DNA from 2 places in the Paenibacillus sp. EKM211P genome. Region 2 is predicted to be linked to the other one. Evidence: riboswitches for the same ligand, from Rfam matches in the RefSeq annotation. Region 2 holds a riboswitch; the other holds the start of a gene.
The links. A riboswitch is a leader RNA that binds a small molecule or an ion and turns the genes downstream of it on or off. The one in region 2 is predicted to bind ZMP and ZTP.

Region 1 (8,915 bases), on a different contig from region 2:
TAATAAACGGAATCGGGCGAATGATATTAATCAGCAGGTTTAGAGACATAAACACAAATTTGTTTTCAAACAAGCTCCCTTTTCGTGTCACATACAGCACTAAACCAATCATAAGTCCCAGAATACTAGCAAAAATCAGCGTGACAACAACCATTAAAAGCGTTTCCCCTGTAGCCTCCACGATCTTAAGCCAAAACGTATCCCAATTAACTCTCATGATCGACCACCTCCCTGACTTCCACCGTCGTTCGCAGTTCCTCCACGACCTTGTTAACTTCATCCTCTGCACCGATTAATTCAACAATTAAACTTCCAAACAGCGCCCCCTGCAGCTCATTAATGCTTCCATATACAATGTTGTAATCCAGATTATACTTACGTGTCGCTCTTGAGAGCACTGGTTCACTTGTCGCCCCATCTCGAAAAACAAGTCTGTACAATCGGCCGACGTGATGCTCCCGAATCTTGTCCAGCAGCTTGGGTGAGAGTTGGTCATTCAGTACAGAACGAATAAAATTTTTCGTCGTCTTCGTCTGTGGATTGGCAAATACATCGAATACACTCCCTTGCTCAATCACCCTACCATTCTCCATTACTGCCACACGATCACAAATACTACGAATCACATTCATTTCATGGGTAATGAGCAAAATGGTAATCTGATAATCCTCATTTACTTTTTTCAGCAGCCTCAATATGTCTTCTGTCGTTTCCGGATCGAGTGCTGAGGTCGCTTCATCACAGATCAGAATATCAGGCGAATTCGCCAGTGCTCTGGCAATGCCGACCCGCTGCTTTTGCCCACCAGATAGCTGCTCTGGATAGGAATCCGCTTTGTCCTCCAATCCAACAAATTGTAGCAATTCCTTAACACGGACATCGATCTGAGCCTTAGGCAGTTTAGCCAGTTTTAGCGGATAAGCCAAATTCCCGTACACAGTACGAGAGTTAAACAGATTAAAGGTTTGGAATACCATCCCGATCCGCCTTCTTAAATTCCTCAGCTCCTTGGGACGTATCTGGGTAATATCCTGATCATTAACGACAATCCGTCCCTCTGAGGGACGCTCCAGTAGATTGACAAGCCTCAGTAGCGTACTTTTGCCCGCACCACTAAAGCCAATCACGCCGAAAATTTCTCCCTTTCCAACCGATAGCGATACCTCTTCCAGTGCATTTACCTTACGATTGGGTAAGGAAAATATTTTGCTAACTTGCTCAAACTTTATCAAACCGCTTCCCCCTTGCGCCTACAATTGATGTATTCCTCCATCTTATTTAGTAATCCGGTTGATTTAATCGGATTTAAAACTAAAAAAAAACTCCCTAATCTTCGTGGACGAAAATGGGATAATTTAACTGATATTGATCATGTATTGTTAACACCTTAAGACATGAAAGAGAATCTGTCAATAAAAAAAGAATACAATCTGCTTACTCTCGTCATCACCATGGATTACCTTTTTAGACCTACAAAGCCAAATAAGGCTAACCGTATATTTGCAAAGTTATGCAAAATCGGCAGCCTTTTGTGCATTGTTAATCTTGATTATGCGCCACAGACTAATGCGCAGAAGTATTTTTCAAATCCGCTTCATAACGAAGGCCAAATTGTTGTCTTGCCTCCTCCATCACTTCAGCGACTGCCAGTGAACACTCCAAAGAGTTAATAGAACTGTTGCGTTCCCCACTCTTGATCAGATCCATAAATTCCCGAATTTCATAATACATGGGCTCACGCGTCTGAGCCTTGGTCAAATCCTCAATCGTGCCGTCCCGATAATGAATTTTCACCTCATAGGGCTGGCTGATTTTGTCGATCACCATCGTTCCATACTCACCCTGAATTTCGGCAGGCAAATAGGAATCTGTAATTTTGGAATGCATGACGATCGCATCCATATCCGGATACTTCATCACGATGCTGCCCTCGCCGTCCACACCAGAGGATAACAGCACACCCACCGCTCGGATCTCATCCGGTTTGCCGAACAATGCCACCATCGGATACAAACAATACACTCCCAGATCCATCAAGGAACCATTTGAAAAAGCCGGATTAAAGGCATTCAGCACCTTACCCTGCTTAAAAGCATCAAAGCGTGAAGAGTATTGACAGTAACTTGCAAAATAACGCCGAACCCGGCCTATTTTATACATATGATCCTTTATAATTTTAAAGTTGGGCATAAGCGTGGATTTAACAGCCTCCATCAACAGAACATCGTTGTTGCGCGCGGCTTCGATCATGCTCTGCACCTCTGCTGCATTAGAAGCAAAAGGCTTCTCACACAGCACATGCTTTCCATGATTCATGCATAAGATCGCTTGCTCCGCGTGTAAGGAATTGGGACTGGCAATATATACGGCGTCCACTTGGTCACTTGCAGCCATTTGGGCCAGATCTGTAAAAACCTCCGGCTGGCTGTTATATTTGGCAGCAAAGGCTTGGCCTTTCTCTTCTGTGCGTGAGTACACCGCGGTCAGGGAAAATTCGTCTGTCTCTATCGCAGCTTGAATAAATCTTTCTGTTATCCAGTTCGTTCCAACGATACCAAAACGCATCACAGTATCCCATCCTTTCCCGTGAGTCATTACAAATAATATATGTCCTATTCTCGCATTCCAGCCAAGACTTGTCCACTCTACCGCCTGTCATCCCTCATGCTTCCACATATTAAAAAAGACTGTGGTCTATCAGCTTAATTTATACTGATTGTACCACAGTCCTTGTATGCTTTTTGGGGTTATATCTCTACTTTGTGGAGATTACCTTGCCCACTTCTGTCAAAATGGCATCCATGGAGGCAGGGTCGTGTACATCGTACTCATCAATGTTTAGACGCAGTACAGGACAGGCATCAAATTCGTTGATCCAATTGGAATATCTGCGATGCATTTGCTCCCAATAGGATCGCTCGGTCTGGATTTCCATTTCGCGGCCGCGTTCTTCGATCCGACTCAGTATGGAGGGCAAGCTGCCTTCCAGATAGATCAGCACATCAGGGTGCGGAAAGAACGGGGTCATGACCATCGCCTCAAACAGGCTAGTATATGTTTCGTAATCGGTAGGGTTCATTGTTCCCTGATCAGCATGCATTTTCGCAAAAATACCCGTATCCTCATAAATGGAACGATCCTGCACAAAACCTCCACCAGACAAGAAAATGTTCTTTTGCTCCTTGAAGCGTTCCGCGAGAAAATAGATTTGCAGATGAAAGCTCCATCGTTCGAAGTCGTGATAAAACTTCTCCAGATACGGATTATGATCGACTTGCTCTAACGAGGTTTTAAAACCAAGACGACTGGCCAAAGCACCTGTTAACGTGGATTTACCTACACCTACCGTACCCGCTACCGTAATCAGGGCATTTGCAGGAATGTTGTAATTATTCACTATATAAGCTCCTTTACATCGGAAACAATTTGTTCAAATTGTGCCTGGTTTTCTACAAAATCAATTTCATTCCCGTTCACGGTCAATATACGTGGGGCAGGTGACTGTTCGGCGAGAAACTGAATGCCTTTATCATAATCCGTAATCAATTGCTCCAGATAGGCAGGGTCCATCTCCTGTTCAAAGGAGCGTCCGCGCTTACGGATTCTGCTCAGCAACGTATCCAAATCTGCTCTAATATAAACGATAATGTCCGGCTTAGGCATATCATCGGTGAGCAAATGATAGATTTGGCGATATTTTTCGAGTTTTACACCTTTAAGTGTACGTTCAGCAAAAATCAGATTTTTATAGATATGGTAATCTGAAATCACAGGCTGAGCTTTCTCGATATATTGCAGGCCAGTATCCTCTAGCTGCTTATATCGATTGCAGAGAAAGAACATTTCCAGCTGAAAGCTCCACTCATCTATATTTTGATAGAATTTATCGAGAAACGGGTTTTCCTCGACAATCTCTTTGATCATCGGCAAATGTAGCTCGGTTGAAAGCATCGAAGCCAACGTCGTCTTGCCGGCTCCAATCGGCCCTTCAACGGCTATAAACGGGGCTTGTTTCATGCGGTTCTGCTCCTCCTTGTACTCCGGGTCCATCCTGTGGACAACTATCCTATTGTATCACAAGGAAGTACGCTAGAGGCATAGCAAATCTATGGATAAAACAAAAAAACAGAGCAGCTATGTTTGGATTCATAGCGTCCCTGTCCTGCTTAATATTTTGTCTGTCTCTCATTTAAACCAACCTTTTTCATTAAAACGTGTAATGGCCTCAATCCGGTTGCTGACACCCAGCTTATCGAGAATGACTGAAATATAATTCCGCACTGTCCCTGTTGTTAAATACAGTTCACCAGCAATTTCTTTGGTGTTCTTTCCGTCAGCAATAAGCGCCAAAACGGTCTTTTCACGCTCAGTCAGCGGGTTGACCTCGGCGTAAGCATCATCAACCAGTTCTGGAGCGTAAATACGCCGACCTGCCATAATACTGCGAATGGAGGAAGCCAGTTCTTCACTGGGACTATCCTTGAGTAAATAACCGTGTGTGCCCGCCTTAATCGCTCGTTCAAAATACCCGGGGCGAGCAAACGTTGTTAAAATAAGCACCTTGCAATTCAAGCCTTTGAGTTCCTCTGCCGCATCCAATCCGCTCTTGATAGGCATTTCGATGTCCATAATGCATATGTCTGGCTGATGTTGCTTCACCAGTTCTATAGCTTCTTCCCCGTTGCTTGCTTTTCCGACTACTTTCATGTCTTCTTCCAAGTCCAACAGGGAGGCTAGAGCACCCAGCAGCATACGCTGGTCTTCTGCGATGACGATTCGAATCATGGCCCCACCTCCTCATTCGGCTTTTCAGTGATGTTAGGCACTTTAATGACCAGGGTCGTTCCCTGATCTGAACGCAGTTCCATACATCCGTTCACGAATTCGAGCCTTTCCTTCATGCCTTGCAGACCATGTCCCCGAAAGACTGCATTTTCTCCCATAATACCAACTCCATTATCCTGAATCCGCAGGGTCAATTCCTTACGAGACGGCTCAATGGTGATGGAGCAAGCGGTAGCTCCACTGTGTTTCACTACATTGGTTACGGCTTCCTTCATACACATACTCAGCACATTTTCATTCATTAATGACGTATGCTCCAGCTTCGGGTCGCCCTCCAAGGTCAGTTCGATGTGAGCAGCCTTTAAAATTTGCCGAATACGCAGCAGTTCATCCTCTAGTCTCATGCCGCGCATTTGAGTAACCATTTCTCGTACTTCTTTTAACGCACTTCTCGCCGTAAGACGAACATCGCTAATTTCGGCATGAGCCCGTTCCGGGTACTGGTCCAGCAGCTTGCCCGCCAAATCGCTCTTCAGTCCAATGAGTGACAGCTTCTGACCCAAGGTATCGTGCAGGTCACGCGCGATTCTTTGCCGTTCCTCCAACTTAATCAATTCCGATATTTTTTTATTGGCATCCTCCAATTGGACCTGAAGCCGATCACTTTTGTTGCGATTAAAGTTCGTAATCGGCAGGAGGATCACACCAATCAGATTGAGCAGGATAAAAGGAATCTGCTTAATGAATACAGGATTTTGAGAAACAAACCCATAATTAATTAATCCAATCGTAATCACCATTAAAATAATATACAGCGCCGTAAATGCAGCCTTACTTTTCATATTACCAATCAGATAAGCGATAAATATGGAAAAGTACATATAGCTAAATAGCAGCGTCATCGTAATCGATATAGCAATCTGCACACTGGTCCAAAAGTATATGAGCCAGCCTTGAGAGACAAAAGCCAGTACATAACAAGCAAAAAACACCAAAATAATAGCAGTTCCCAGAATAATATGACTTGTAGATGAAGAGCTAAAATAGTAAAAGGGCAGGATATAAAAGACAACCCACACATAAGGGCTAAGTCCCGTATTTCTTTGGAAAATCTGATACCACTTTTGCATCCTGCCACCCTTTTCTACTTTAGATACCCCTTATTTTATCATACCAATTTCCGTACAACGTTATTTTCGTTCCGTGCCTACAACAGGCGTAGGGATGGGCTTTGAAGCGCCAACACGTTTGCTAAGCAGCGGCTTTACTTGTTTAAAGGTCAGAAAGGTCTTTGTACTTTCATCCCATAGTCGGAACTTTAAAGATTCCAGACTGCTACTCACCGTAATCGTGGTCGCCTTTTGCAGCAACGGTGTCGCTTCATGCGCTTTTTCCAAATTGTAATTTGGTACTTTCGGGCTCAAGTGGTGAACATGATGAAAACCAATATTACCTGTAATCCATTGCAATACTTTAGGAAGCTTGTAGTAAGAACTGCCCTCGACGGCCGCATTAATATAACTCCACTCTTCATCATGCTCAAAATACGAATCCTCAAACTGGTGTTGCACATAGAACAGCCAGATTCCCAACATACCAGAGACAAAAAAGATAGGCGTCTGTACCAGAAGGAATGCCTGCCAACCAATAGCCCAGCACAACAGTGCATACAATGCAACAATGGATATATTCGTCACATAAGTGTTTATCTTTTCCTTACGTTTGGCTGTCTTGACATTAAACCGATAGGAAATCAAAAAAGTATAGATTGGACCTAGGCCGAACATAACCCAAGGATTTCGATATACACGATAGGCCAGCCGTGTCCATGTGGAAGCTGCTGTGTACTCTTCTACCGTGAGCACCCACATATCACCTGTGCCTCTTTTATCCAGATTACTGCTGGTTGCATGGTGGATCGCGTGACTATTTTTCCATTGGTGATAAGGGCAGAGCGTAATAATACCTGTAATCGTTCCCACAATATCGTTCAGCTTGCGACTTTTGAAAAAAGATTGATGACCACAATCGTGAAAAATAATAAACGTCCGTACCACAAACCCTGCCGCAATAATGGTAATGGGAAGCGTCAGCCAGTAAGAAACCGCTAGGCTAAGATAAGCGGCATACCACAATAGGATCAGCGGTCCCAAGGTATTGAACAGTTGCAGAACGCTGGATTTCGTGTTTATTTTCTCGTAGGGAGCCATATTTTTTTTCAATTGAGCTAACGGGAGTTGTGTCATACCCATTATGATCCTCCTTTAAAATGCAGCCCATACCTTAATCCTGTCAGGCGTACATGTTGATCTAAGCTCAGTATAAGGAGACCGCTGTATCTGCTGTAGTCATAAACGTCAGTTCAGGCATATGACATTTGTCATATAGACAACTAACCAAACCTGTTTGGCAAATGTTCACGGGTTTCTTTTCTGCTGTTATTTTGTTAAAATATAAGATATATAACGCTGTATGTGACTGGCGAAGTCAGTGGAATGAACCACGAGGGAGCATACAATCAAGCGTACCGTTCGCCTGGGAGAAGTATTTGCAGAGGATTCGTCTGTCTTGACGACCTTGTGCAAATACTTTTTTTCGTTTTCTAAGACCATGACACCCTGTTGATTCCATTATGCGATAAATTCAGAGGAGGCTCGGACTATGGCTATTATCATGAAATCCAAAGAAGCAGCTGAGCAAGTGTATGCAACGATCCGTTCCCAAGTAGAGCAAATGAAACAGCAAGGACACCGTCCCCATCTGGCAACCCTGTTGATAGAGGGTGATGCGGCATCTGCATACTATGCACGGACCAAGCAAAAAATAGCAGAGAAGCTGGGCATCTCATTTCATCTCCATACTTTTAATCGTCATGTAAGCGAAGCCGAACTTCTGCACGTGATCGGTACCCTAAATGATGCATCCCATGTACATGGCATTATGCTGGAACTCCCGCTTCCTCAACATCTTTCTGCCTCCGTTATTAAACAGTCCATCGCCCCCTACAAGGATATTGATGGAATTACACCTGATAACAAACTGGCTACCGTTACGGGTGACGCAGGACTATACCCCGCTACACCTCAAGCCTGTATTGAACTGCTCAAGCATTACGGCCACTCCTTGGCAGGCAAAAATGTCACGCTCGTGGGCATCGGGCAAACAGTGGGACTTCCCCTTTTCCACATGCTGCAAAGAGAAAATGCCACCGTCACCGCCTGTCATGCAGGTACGCGTGATATTGCAGAGCATCTGAGCCATGCAGACATTGCCTTCGTCGCAGTCGGATGTCCTGATGTGATTACGCAGGATATGGTTCATCCAGGTCTGATTCTCGTGGATGCAGGAATTAATGAGACGCTGGAGGGTAAAATTGTGGGGGACGCTGCTCAGGACGTTGTAGAAAAGGTACATGCCATTTCTCCCGTTCCCGGTGGTGTGGGCACCTTAACGACTGCAATTTTGTACAAAAATCTGCTCAAAGCGATACGTCTGCAACATTACTCCAGAGAGGTGGTTTATTCATGAGTGAACTGTCGTGGAACCAGTCCATCGGACATTTTCTGAAAGAAGCTGCAAGTGCAGCGCCTACCCCTGGTGGAGGAAGTGTATCCGCGCTGGCTGCGGCACTAGGCGCAGCGATGACCTCCATGACCGCCAACCTTTCACAAGGAGAAAAATACACGCAATTCCGTGAACAAATGGTGCAAGTCATTAGCAGTATGGAAAGATTGTCTACGCATTGTGAGGAACTGATGGCCGCAGACATCCAATCCTTTGAACAGTACATGACCGCGCTGCGTTTGCCCAAAGAAACAGACGAAGAAAAGCGCTATCGCACCCATTCCTTACAAACAGCTGTGATTGCTGCCATTGAGGTACCTATGCGCCTGCTGGAAGTATGCCGGGACGGACTATCACAAGCCTACAACATTGTGGAAATATCCAATAAAAATGTGATCTCCGATCTGGGCATCGGTGCGATTTTGTTTGAAGCAGCCGCTCAATCCGCCCTGCTCACCATTGATATTAACCTTGCCTCGCTAAAAGACTTGGATGTCAAACAATCCTACGAAGCCAAAACAGCCACACTCCTCCGTGAAATCGGACAAATTAAAGAGCAAACCTTG
Region 2 (8,915 bases):
AACCCACCATTCTGCATAGCCGTTAGCAAAAGGGATAATCCCTGCTGCTTTCAGTCGCTTGGCTGCTTCCTCCAATTCATCTAACGTCTGAGGCAATTTGGTTATACCCGCTTTTTTGAACAAATCCTTATTATAAACAAAACCAAATCCCTCCAGGTTCATAGGCTGTCCATAAATCTTACCGTTAACCGTCATCGGCTTACGGGCGAAATCGTCCAGGTCCTTCACCCATGGCTGATCCGACAAATCCTCCAGATACTCAAACCACGTATCGCGATCCTGGTAACCCTCATTCGTGAAAATGTCCGGCTGGTCGCCTGAGGCGAATTTAGCCTTCAACGAAGCACCGTAGTCCGTACCCCCACCGACAGATTGAATATCCAGCTTGATACCAGGGTGCGTTCTTTCATACTCAGCCTTCAGTTTGTTCAACGGTTCCGAAATCTCCACTTTGAATTGATAAATGTGTATCGTTTTGGTCCCACTCTGTTGAGCCTTTGTATTACCACAACCTGCAAGCATACACGTAAGCAGCAACATCAGGGAGATGACAAGCAGCACTGTCTTTTTCATCCGATAACCCTCCCATCAGCCTTTAACCGCTCCGGCCGCAATGCCAGAAACGATGTATTTTTGCATCACCAGAAAAAACACAACGATTGGCGTGATTCCGAGCACCAGTGCGGGCAACGCCAAGTCCCATTGCTTGGTATATTGACCAAACAGCATATAGGTCGCAATCGGAATCGTACGCAGCTCAGGATCATTCAAAATGAGCGAAGGCAGCAGATAATCATTCCAGATCCATAACGTATTCAAAATAAGTACGGTCACGAACATAGGGAGCAACAGTGGACAAACGATGCGAAAGAACACCCCGTAGCGAGAGGAACCATCTACTCTCGCCGCTTGCTCAACCTCAATAGGCACCGTTTTAATAAAACCATGAAACAGAAAAACTGATAAAGGCGCTCCAAAACCCAGATAGCACAAAATCAGTCCTGGTATGCTGTTGTTCAGGCTCAATACGTTGGACACTTCCATAAGCGGCAACATAATCGATTGAAAAGGTACGACCATCGCAGCCACAAGCAGCCCGAACAGGAACCGATTAAAAAGAGTATCATGCCGAACCATTTGGTAGGCGGCCATCGAGCTGATCAGCAGCAAAAGCGCATTGCTGACGATGGTGACGATCAGTGAATTCCCCAGTGCTGTGGGAAAGTTTATTTTATTCCAGGCGTTAGCATAGTTTTCAAAACGGAAGGTTGTCGGCCACGAAGCGGAATAAGCCAAAATGTCTCCAAAAGATTTAACCGAGTTCACGAGCAAAAAATAGAACGGAATTAGAAAGATCAACCCAATCACAATAAGCAATATTTCAGCTACCCATGTGCTTAAACGATAGTTCGATGTTTTTTCCATTACATTTCGACCTCCTTTTTCTTCGTGAGGCGCACCTGAATGCTGGTAATGATCGCAACGACCACGAAGAAAATCATAGCCTTAGCAGTTCCCAATCCAAGTCGATTATTTGTAAACGCTTCATTATATATGTCCAACGCTACAGACTCTGTCGCCTTGAATGGTCCACCCTTTGTCAAAGCCAAATTCAGCTCAAATACTTTAAAGGACCAGGATATCGCCAGGAACAAGCAGACGGTCACTGCTGGCATAATAAGCGGCACCACGATATGACGCAAAACCTGTCTTCGGCTCGCACCATCAATTTGGGCTGATTCAATAAGAGCATGCGGGACATTATTTAGAGAGGATATGTAAATAACCATGAGATAACCTGCGTATTGCCAAACAAACACAATGACAGTTCCCCAAAATGCAGTCGGCCCATCACCTAACCACGGCAGTTTGAAAAAAGAAAGCCCTGTGGCCTCTCCCACCGCCGAAAAGCCGCGTACAAATATAAATTGCCAGATGAAGCCGAGCAGCAAGCCGCCGATCATATTAGGCATAAAAAATACAGTTCGCAGTGCATTGCGGGTACGCAACGGCTTTGTAAGCGCATAGGCCAGGAAAAAGCCCACCAGGTTAGTTAGAATGACACCACATACGGTAAAGCGGACCGTAAACCAAAATGCATTACGGAAGTCCGGATCATCTTTAAAAATATGAATGTAATTCCCTAGTCCGAGCCATCGGACATGTTCAGATACGCCATCCCAGTTCGTCATGGAATAATACAGCCCCAACAGGAACGGAATGACCATAATTAAGACGAAAAACAACGCCATCGGTCCTACAAATATGAGCTGCTGCAATAATTGCGCGGATTTTCTTTGGCTCAATGCAATCACTCCTTTGTCGTAGATCATGAAGGAAAATGCGCATAAATCCTTACTTTAATCGCTTATTACCCAAAAACGTAAGTTTCGAGTCGTCTGGAATCAAAAAAAGGCTGTTCTCCCTTCGCTAACGAAAGGAAAACAGCCTTATCATATAAAGATTAAAAGGAATGGCGATGAATTAGTATTGTGTTCCTGGATAGATCGGGAACTTGTCTGTCAACTCGCCCACCGATTGGCTTGCTTTGGACAATACAGTATCATCTTTTGGATTTTTAAGAGTATCAGCAATAATTTTACCAATTTTAACCATAGCTTCTTCATCCATACCACGAGAAGTTGCAGCAGGTGTACCAATACGGATGCCGCTGGTAACGAACGGACTCGTTGGGTCGAAAGGAATGGCATTTTTGTTGACCGTGATACCCACGGAATCCAATACATGCTCCGCTTCTTTACCTGTAATATTCAAATTGCGGGTATCCAACAGCATCAGGTGATTATCCGTACCGCCGGATACAATGTTGATTCCCTCTGCCAGCAGTGTTTCAGCCAGCACCTGTGCGTTGCGAACTACGTTTTGCGCATAGGTTTTGAATGATGGCTGGAGCGCTTCACCCAAAGCAACTGCTTTGGACGCGATCACGTGCATCAGTGGTCCTCCTTGAGTACCAGGGAAGATAGCTTTATCAATCGCTTGCGCCCACGCTTTGCGAGTCAGAATTAGCCCCCCACGCGGACCACGCAGCGTTTTGTGCGTCGTTGTTGTCACAAATTGAGCATGAGGAACCGGACTAGGATGAATCCCTGCTGCCACGAGACCTGCGATATGTGCCATATCCACCATGAATAAAGCACCTACATCATTAGCAATGGAAGCAAAGGCTTCAAAATCGATAGTACGCGGATATGCACTTGCACCAGCTACGATCAGACGAGGGCGGTGCTTAAAGGCTGCTTTGCGCACTTCATCGTAGTCGATGCGGAAGTTGTCTTCACGTACACCGTAAGCAGCAAAGTTATACAACAAACCAGAGGCATTAACCGGGCTTCCGTGTGTTAAGTGGCCGCCATGCGCCAGATTCATACCCAGTACAGTATCTCCAGGTTGAAGAGCTGCCAGATATACCGCCATGTTAGCCTGCGCTCCAGAGTGAGGCTGCACGTTCGCATGCTCGGCGCCAAATAGTTCTTTCGCACGGTCACGTGCAATATCTTCGACGATATCTACATGCTCACAGCCACCATAGTAGCGTTTGTTCGGATAACCTTCAGCATATTTATTGGTAAGCACGGAGCCCATGGCTTCCATTACTGCTTCACTGACGATATTCTCAGATGCGATCAGCTCGATATTGTGGCGTTGCCGTTTCAGTTCAAGCCCCATTGCTTCCATCACTGCCGGGTCACTTTTACGCAGATGTTCCATCATGATTGATTACTCCCTCTCCATGGTCAAATTGTTGGGTATACAAGCAAATGCCTGCTCCTCTGTTGGGTACCTCATCATCAATGCAAAAAAGGTCAGTACAAACATGCCGTCATGCCAAATGCTAATCGCAGTTTCCACCGGCTTCTTGTTCCAGACTGTACACTGCCCGTTGTCCGCCAATAAGTGGAGGACGAGTGAACGCAACCGTCACACGTGCTTCACCAATCCAGCGAAGGCTTGGGCGAAACGGAACGGCAATCGGGCGCAAATGCATGCCAATCAGCGTTTCGCCGATGTCTATCCCGGCATGAGCCTGCACATTCGCCGCCAGACACGCATCGTCCATAGAGCGATAGGCAACGGTAGCCATAGAGCCCCCTGCTGTACGAACAGGAACAGCCGCAACCTCCATCAGGCCTAATCGCTCCAGTAGAGAACGTTCAACGACCAGTGCTCGGTTCAAGTGCTCACAGCATTGAAACGCCACATCAAAGCCATACTCTCTGCGAACGGATTCTACTCCAGACAACACTTGCTGAGCCACATCCAGCGCTCCTGCTGTGCCGATCCGACTTCCAGCCACTTCACTCGTGCTTGCGCCAATAACCAGCAGGCGACCAGCTTTAAGACTGGCCACTTCTGCAATTTCCCGCACGACAGAAGCGGTCTGTGCTTCGAGTGAAATCTCATGATCCAATTGTTCTACCATTGGAACCTCCTTTGGTTGAACAGCCTCTCAGAGACTAGGCATGGTCCCATGCCCCAAGTTCAACACACTCTCTCCTGATCACAATCTGACTATATTATAGCCGATGTTTCAGATTTCGAGCAGAAAAAATGGAAGAACAAGAAGGCAACAGAAGATCTGCTGTAGCTCGTATACGAAAAAAGAGCAGTCCACACCTATGTGGAATTGCTCTTTTGCCCAGGCGACCGGCCGTATATCCGATGCTCCATCGTGGTTAATCCCACTTTTGTCGCCAGTTACATCGGATTCTCATTTTTCCACCTTATCTTAACGGATTAACTTTCGAAAATCAACAGATTCCGTACAAAATAGAGGAATGGTACCGACTTTATTCGGAAGATCCCTTTAGCTTGTCCAGCAACTTATGCAAAGCTACACGGATTTCCGCAGCTGTGACATCGTAGTCCTCCCGCGAACCGCCAAACGGATCTGAGATATCGAAGCCCGGAATCCGTTGATGTAATTCAATCATTCGCTCACGTTCCTGCGCTGATAGCTCTTGTCCAAGTGAAGCCATCAACTGCTGTGATGCATACAAACCATCTAACTCCTGTACGTCATTCAGCACTGCGTCCCGGTCCTCCACATATTCCTTCAGCGTAAATACTTTGCCCGCCGTTTGTGGAAACCGTTGAATGACATGCTGTTTATGTCCTTGCGTCAAGGTTAAGATCAGATGTGCCCACTCGGCAAGCCCGTCGCTTAAAGGGGTTGAAGTGATCTGATCGGATATATCGTGATCACGTAGAACCGCCTCTGCATGCCGGGATATCGACGCCCCGTCCATCGCAGCTACTCCAGCGGAACGCACTTCCAGTTCCAGTCCATGCTCAGCAGCCAACTTACGCAGCATCCCCTCAGCCATTGGACTGCGACAGGTGTTCCCTGTGCATACAAATAAGATATTCTTCAACGTCTTCACCCCCCGTATGTTGAAAAAATATATAAACAGAGGATTACTCAAATCCTGTATTTATTTTACACTGTCTACGTTAAAATCAAAACATAAACATAAAGCCAAATGCCAGCAAAACGGCACCGCCCACCGCCTCTCCATAATCCCCCAGATTGCGGCTGACCTTGCGCCCCAGTAACAGCCCCAGCATCGCCATCGCTCCCCCGCAAAAACCAAAGGCCAGAACAGTCAGCACCAGGTCACTCTGGAACATCCCCAGGGACACTCCCACAGAAAATGAGTCAATGCTCACCCCAAGTGCAAATAGCAAAAGACCCAAAGGCGACCGATGATCCAATACGTGTACGCCGTCTCCCTTGAAGGAATTGTACACCATATGCCCGCCCAAAAGGATGAGTAATCCCCCTGCGAAATAGGTCGTCACATGGCCTAATAAAGAACTCATATAATGGCCTGTGAACATTCCCAGCAACGGCATCAGGATGTGAAAAAAACCAATCACAATGCTGATGCGCAGCACGTCTCGCAGGCGTATCCCCTTCATACCGATCCCTACGCCCAGCGACAGCGCATCCATCCCTAGCGCTACCGCCATGATCAGAATCGTTACAACCTGCCCAGCATCGGCAGAGGCTGCCAGCATACTCCATCCCTCCATTATCCGTCTGTTCTTGTACACGTTATGCGGACAAGGGGTAAATCAGTACAAGCAGGTACTGAAAATACCCAAAACAGAGACGAGGAGAGAGGAGGAATTAAAATAAGAGACTCCATTCTTTACAGAAGCTACAATCGGATAATTCGATGACCTGCCGCTTTAAGCAGTCGATTCATGACGGCGTCTCCCAATCCCTTCGGCGGGCAGGCTTCCGCCAAAATGTAGGTGACGCCGTCTTCATCGCAGCGTCGGAGCACGCCATATAGACGCTGCGCTGCCTCATGAAGCGCGTCCAGCTTGCCCAGCGTGTAGACCCGTTCTCCGGCGTAGCCGGCGGCATGGTCGTCGAACGCGAGCACCGCCGTGCGCTCCCCGCGCGCGGCAGCCTCCGCCAGCGCGTCGCGAATCCAGCCCGTAACTTCAACAGGCGACGGGCCTTGTACCACGCTCAAGCGGCCTCGCGGCGCGTAGTGCGTATACTTCATGCCCGGCGAGCGTGGCGCCAGGCTGTCGACATCCTGCCCCGGTGTGGCAGCCAACGCCGGGTCCAATACGACGGCGCGAGCAACCGCAGCGAGCTGTTCAGCCGTCACGCCGCCAGGGCGCAGAATGGTGACGGTTCCGTCGTCACCCACTTGCACTACCGTGGACTCCAGTCCCACCCCCGTGGGACCTCCGTCCAAAATACCGCCGATGCGACCCTTCAGGTCCTCCAGCACATGCTGTGCTAGAGTCGGACTGGGTCTTCCCGAGCGGTTGGCGCTTGGTGCAGCCAGCGGACAACCGGCTTCCGTGATCAAGCGCAGCGCGATCGGATGATCCGGCATGCGCACACCGACCGTGTCCAAGCCTGCTGTCACACGCGATGACAGTGCCTGCGGCACTACCGGCAATACGAGGGTCAGCGGTCCTGGCCAAAATGCATTCATCAGCGCTCGGGCTGTATCGTTAATTTCCGCTACCATACCTTTTAATTGAGCAGCATCGGAAATATGTACAATGAGCGGGTTATCGGAAGGACGACCTTTGGCAGCAAATACCGCCTCCACCGCTTTAGTGCTGCGTGCATCGGCCCCCAGTCCGTACACGGTTTCCGTAGGGAAGGCTACCGTCTCTCCAGCCTGGAGAAGTACGGCGGCCTCGCGTATGCCCTTTTCCGCTGCGATCAGAGCCTGTCCAGCTGAAAGTTCGTCAGAACCATCCCCGTCAGTGTTGTTCACAGAACCAACAGAATCCACTTTTTCCACCTCAAAAGACGAGGTAGCAGATACAGTCGTGCTCTCTATAGGAACCAGACATCTTACATCCCACCAGTGTGTATGAGAAGACTGTGGCGCCTGCTCCTGCCCTACGCTCTCTTTTTTCACAAAACCTACGTGCATGTCATGCATTTGATTCACTTTATCACTCATATCAGATCATCCCATATCTTATTGTCATACAGGCCATTTCATGGCCCTGATCCCCAAAAAACCTACTTTAACAAATCAGTTCGAATTGGCTCTGTCCTCTGTATATCTATCGTAAGTTCCATTATAACATATGGGGAAACTTACACTCGTTGTTCTCTTTTCCATAGCACTGACGAAACATTTAGGCAAACAAGCCACTCACCCAGTTCAACAGACCCGTAAGGGCATCCCACAGGAAAAAACGTACTTCCGGCTCCTTGTCAGCGGCGTTCGTTCGATTGTCTTCATGACTTGTTTTTGCCGATACAGTTTGTGCTGCTGCTTCACCGCTGCCTGCATCAATAAAGCACAACGGCGGGAACAGCACACACCACCAATTTTGTCCTTTCCCTTGCCCCAGTGTAACCCGAAGTGCTTCATAATTCCCTGCTGGGTACACAAGGCCACCGTACATTTTCGTCGGAAAAGGTACACTTGCCAGCTCCACCTGATGATCATACGCTATACCGCGAAGAGCCAGTTCTTCACCTACCAAGCGATCAATTTCAGGTAAATGTGCATCAATCAACACTCTGGCTTGACTTAGGCTTTGTGGATTGTCCAGCTCACCCACCCACGCATTCATCTGCTGCACGATGGCATCCCGTATTTCGCGCTTAACCAACTGATCCTCTGGACGATCTGAATTAGCTAAAATTCGCAGTCGAATGGAATCGTGCGGAATTACCTTCAACCCTGTGGTGGTTACTCCAGACGCTAAAGTTCCTCTTGCTCCCGTGGTCATCGCAGCATCTGTTTTTTGACCTTCCCAAGACATCATTAATATTGAAATACAAAAGAGTATCATTGCAGCTTGCTTTATCCAACTTCTCATCTTCGTCCCCCCAAACCCAAACTCTATCATGTCTATCAGTCTGTCCGGTTTGGGAGAGTCTAAACCTATGAATCTCGTAAAATAATTCAAGCTATTGCAAGCTAGATCGTCACCTAGGAATATAAAAAAGCCCAGATTTCACAATCTGGACTCTTTTGTTGCACCGTTTCAACTCGTACAAATAACTATCAATATTAAGCCACAACCCACCTGTACTAGGCTTTTTTCGCCTTCGTCAAGCTTACTCTGGAAGGCTGCGGCAGGTCATCCTCTAGCTCCTGACCATGCACCTTAATGCTCATAACTAAGCCAATACTAGCCATGTTAATAAGCAACGAGGTACCGCCATAGCTTATGAACGGGAGCGTAATCCCCGTAAGTGGCATAATGCCCAGAAACGCACCAATGTTCTCAAAAATCTGATATAGCAACATGGACACAATCCCGACAATAATATATGGTCCAGCTCGATCCCGGCATTCCAGCGAAATCAGGATCATTCGATGAATCAAAATAAAATATAGCAATAGCAGAATGGATGAGCCTACAAACCCAAACTCCTCTGCTACAAC

Region 1: another riboswitch for ZMP and ZTP. It lies ahead of G9G57_RS14665 (bifunctional 5,10-methylenetetrahydrofolate dehydrogenase/5,10-methenyltetrahydrofolate cyclohydrolase); the one in region 2 lies ahead of G9G57_RS02335 (TIGR01440 family protein).

Annotation. Positions count from the first base shown of each region.
Region 1 covers NZ_JAAMNS010000009.1:95,026-103,940, forward strand. The annotation lists gene G9G57_RS14625 (methionine ABC transporter permease) at 1-217, opposite strand, end outside; gene G9G57_RS14630 (methionine ABC transporter ATP-binding protein) at 207-1,232, opposite strand; gene G9G57_RS14635 (Gfo/Idh/MocA family protein) at 1,564-2,565, opposite strand; gene G9G57_RS14640 (deoxynucleoside kinase) at 2,756-3,397, opposite strand; gene G9G57_RS14645 (deoxynucleoside kinase) at 3,397-4,017, opposite strand; gene G9G57_RS14650 (response regulator transcription factor) at 4,186-4,785, opposite strand; gene G9G57_RS14655 (sensor histidine kinase) at 4,782-5,915, opposite strand; gene G9G57_RS14660 (fatty acid desaturase) at 5,976-7,037, opposite strand; ZMP/ZTP riboswitch at 7,250-7,333, shown strand; gene G9G57_RS14665 (bifunctional 5,10-methylenetetrahydrofolate dehydrogenase/5,10-methenyltetrahydrofolate cyclohydrolase) at 7,447-8,313, shown strand; gene G9G57_RS14670 (cyclodeaminase/cyclohydrolase family protein) at 8,310-8,915, shown strand, end outside.
Region 2 covers NZ_JAAMNS010000001.1:494,219-503,133, reverse strand. The annotation lists gene G9G57_RS02355 (ABC transporter substrate-binding protein) at 1-573, opposite strand, end outside; gene G9G57_RS02350 (carbohydrate ABC transporter permease) at 589-1,425, opposite strand; gene G9G57_RS02345 (carbohydrate ABC transporter permease) at 1,425-2,333, opposite strand; gene G9G57_RS02340 (serine hydroxymethyltransferase) at 2,485-3,735, opposite strand; gene G9G57_RS02335 (TIGR01440 family protein) at 3,857-4,444, opposite strand; ZMP/ZTP riboswitch at 4,652-4,733, opposite strand; gene G9G57_RS02330 (low molecular weight protein arginine phosphatase) at 4,812-5,396, opposite strand; gene G9G57_RS02325 (manganese efflux pump MntP) at 5,482-6,042, opposite strand; gene G9G57_RS02320 (L-threonylcarbamoyladenylate synthase) at 6,186-7,469, opposite strand; gene spoIIR (stage II sporulation protein R) at 7,651-8,343, opposite strand; gene G9G57_RS02310 (FtsW/RodA/SpoVE family cell cycle protein) at 8,559-8,915, opposite strand, start outside.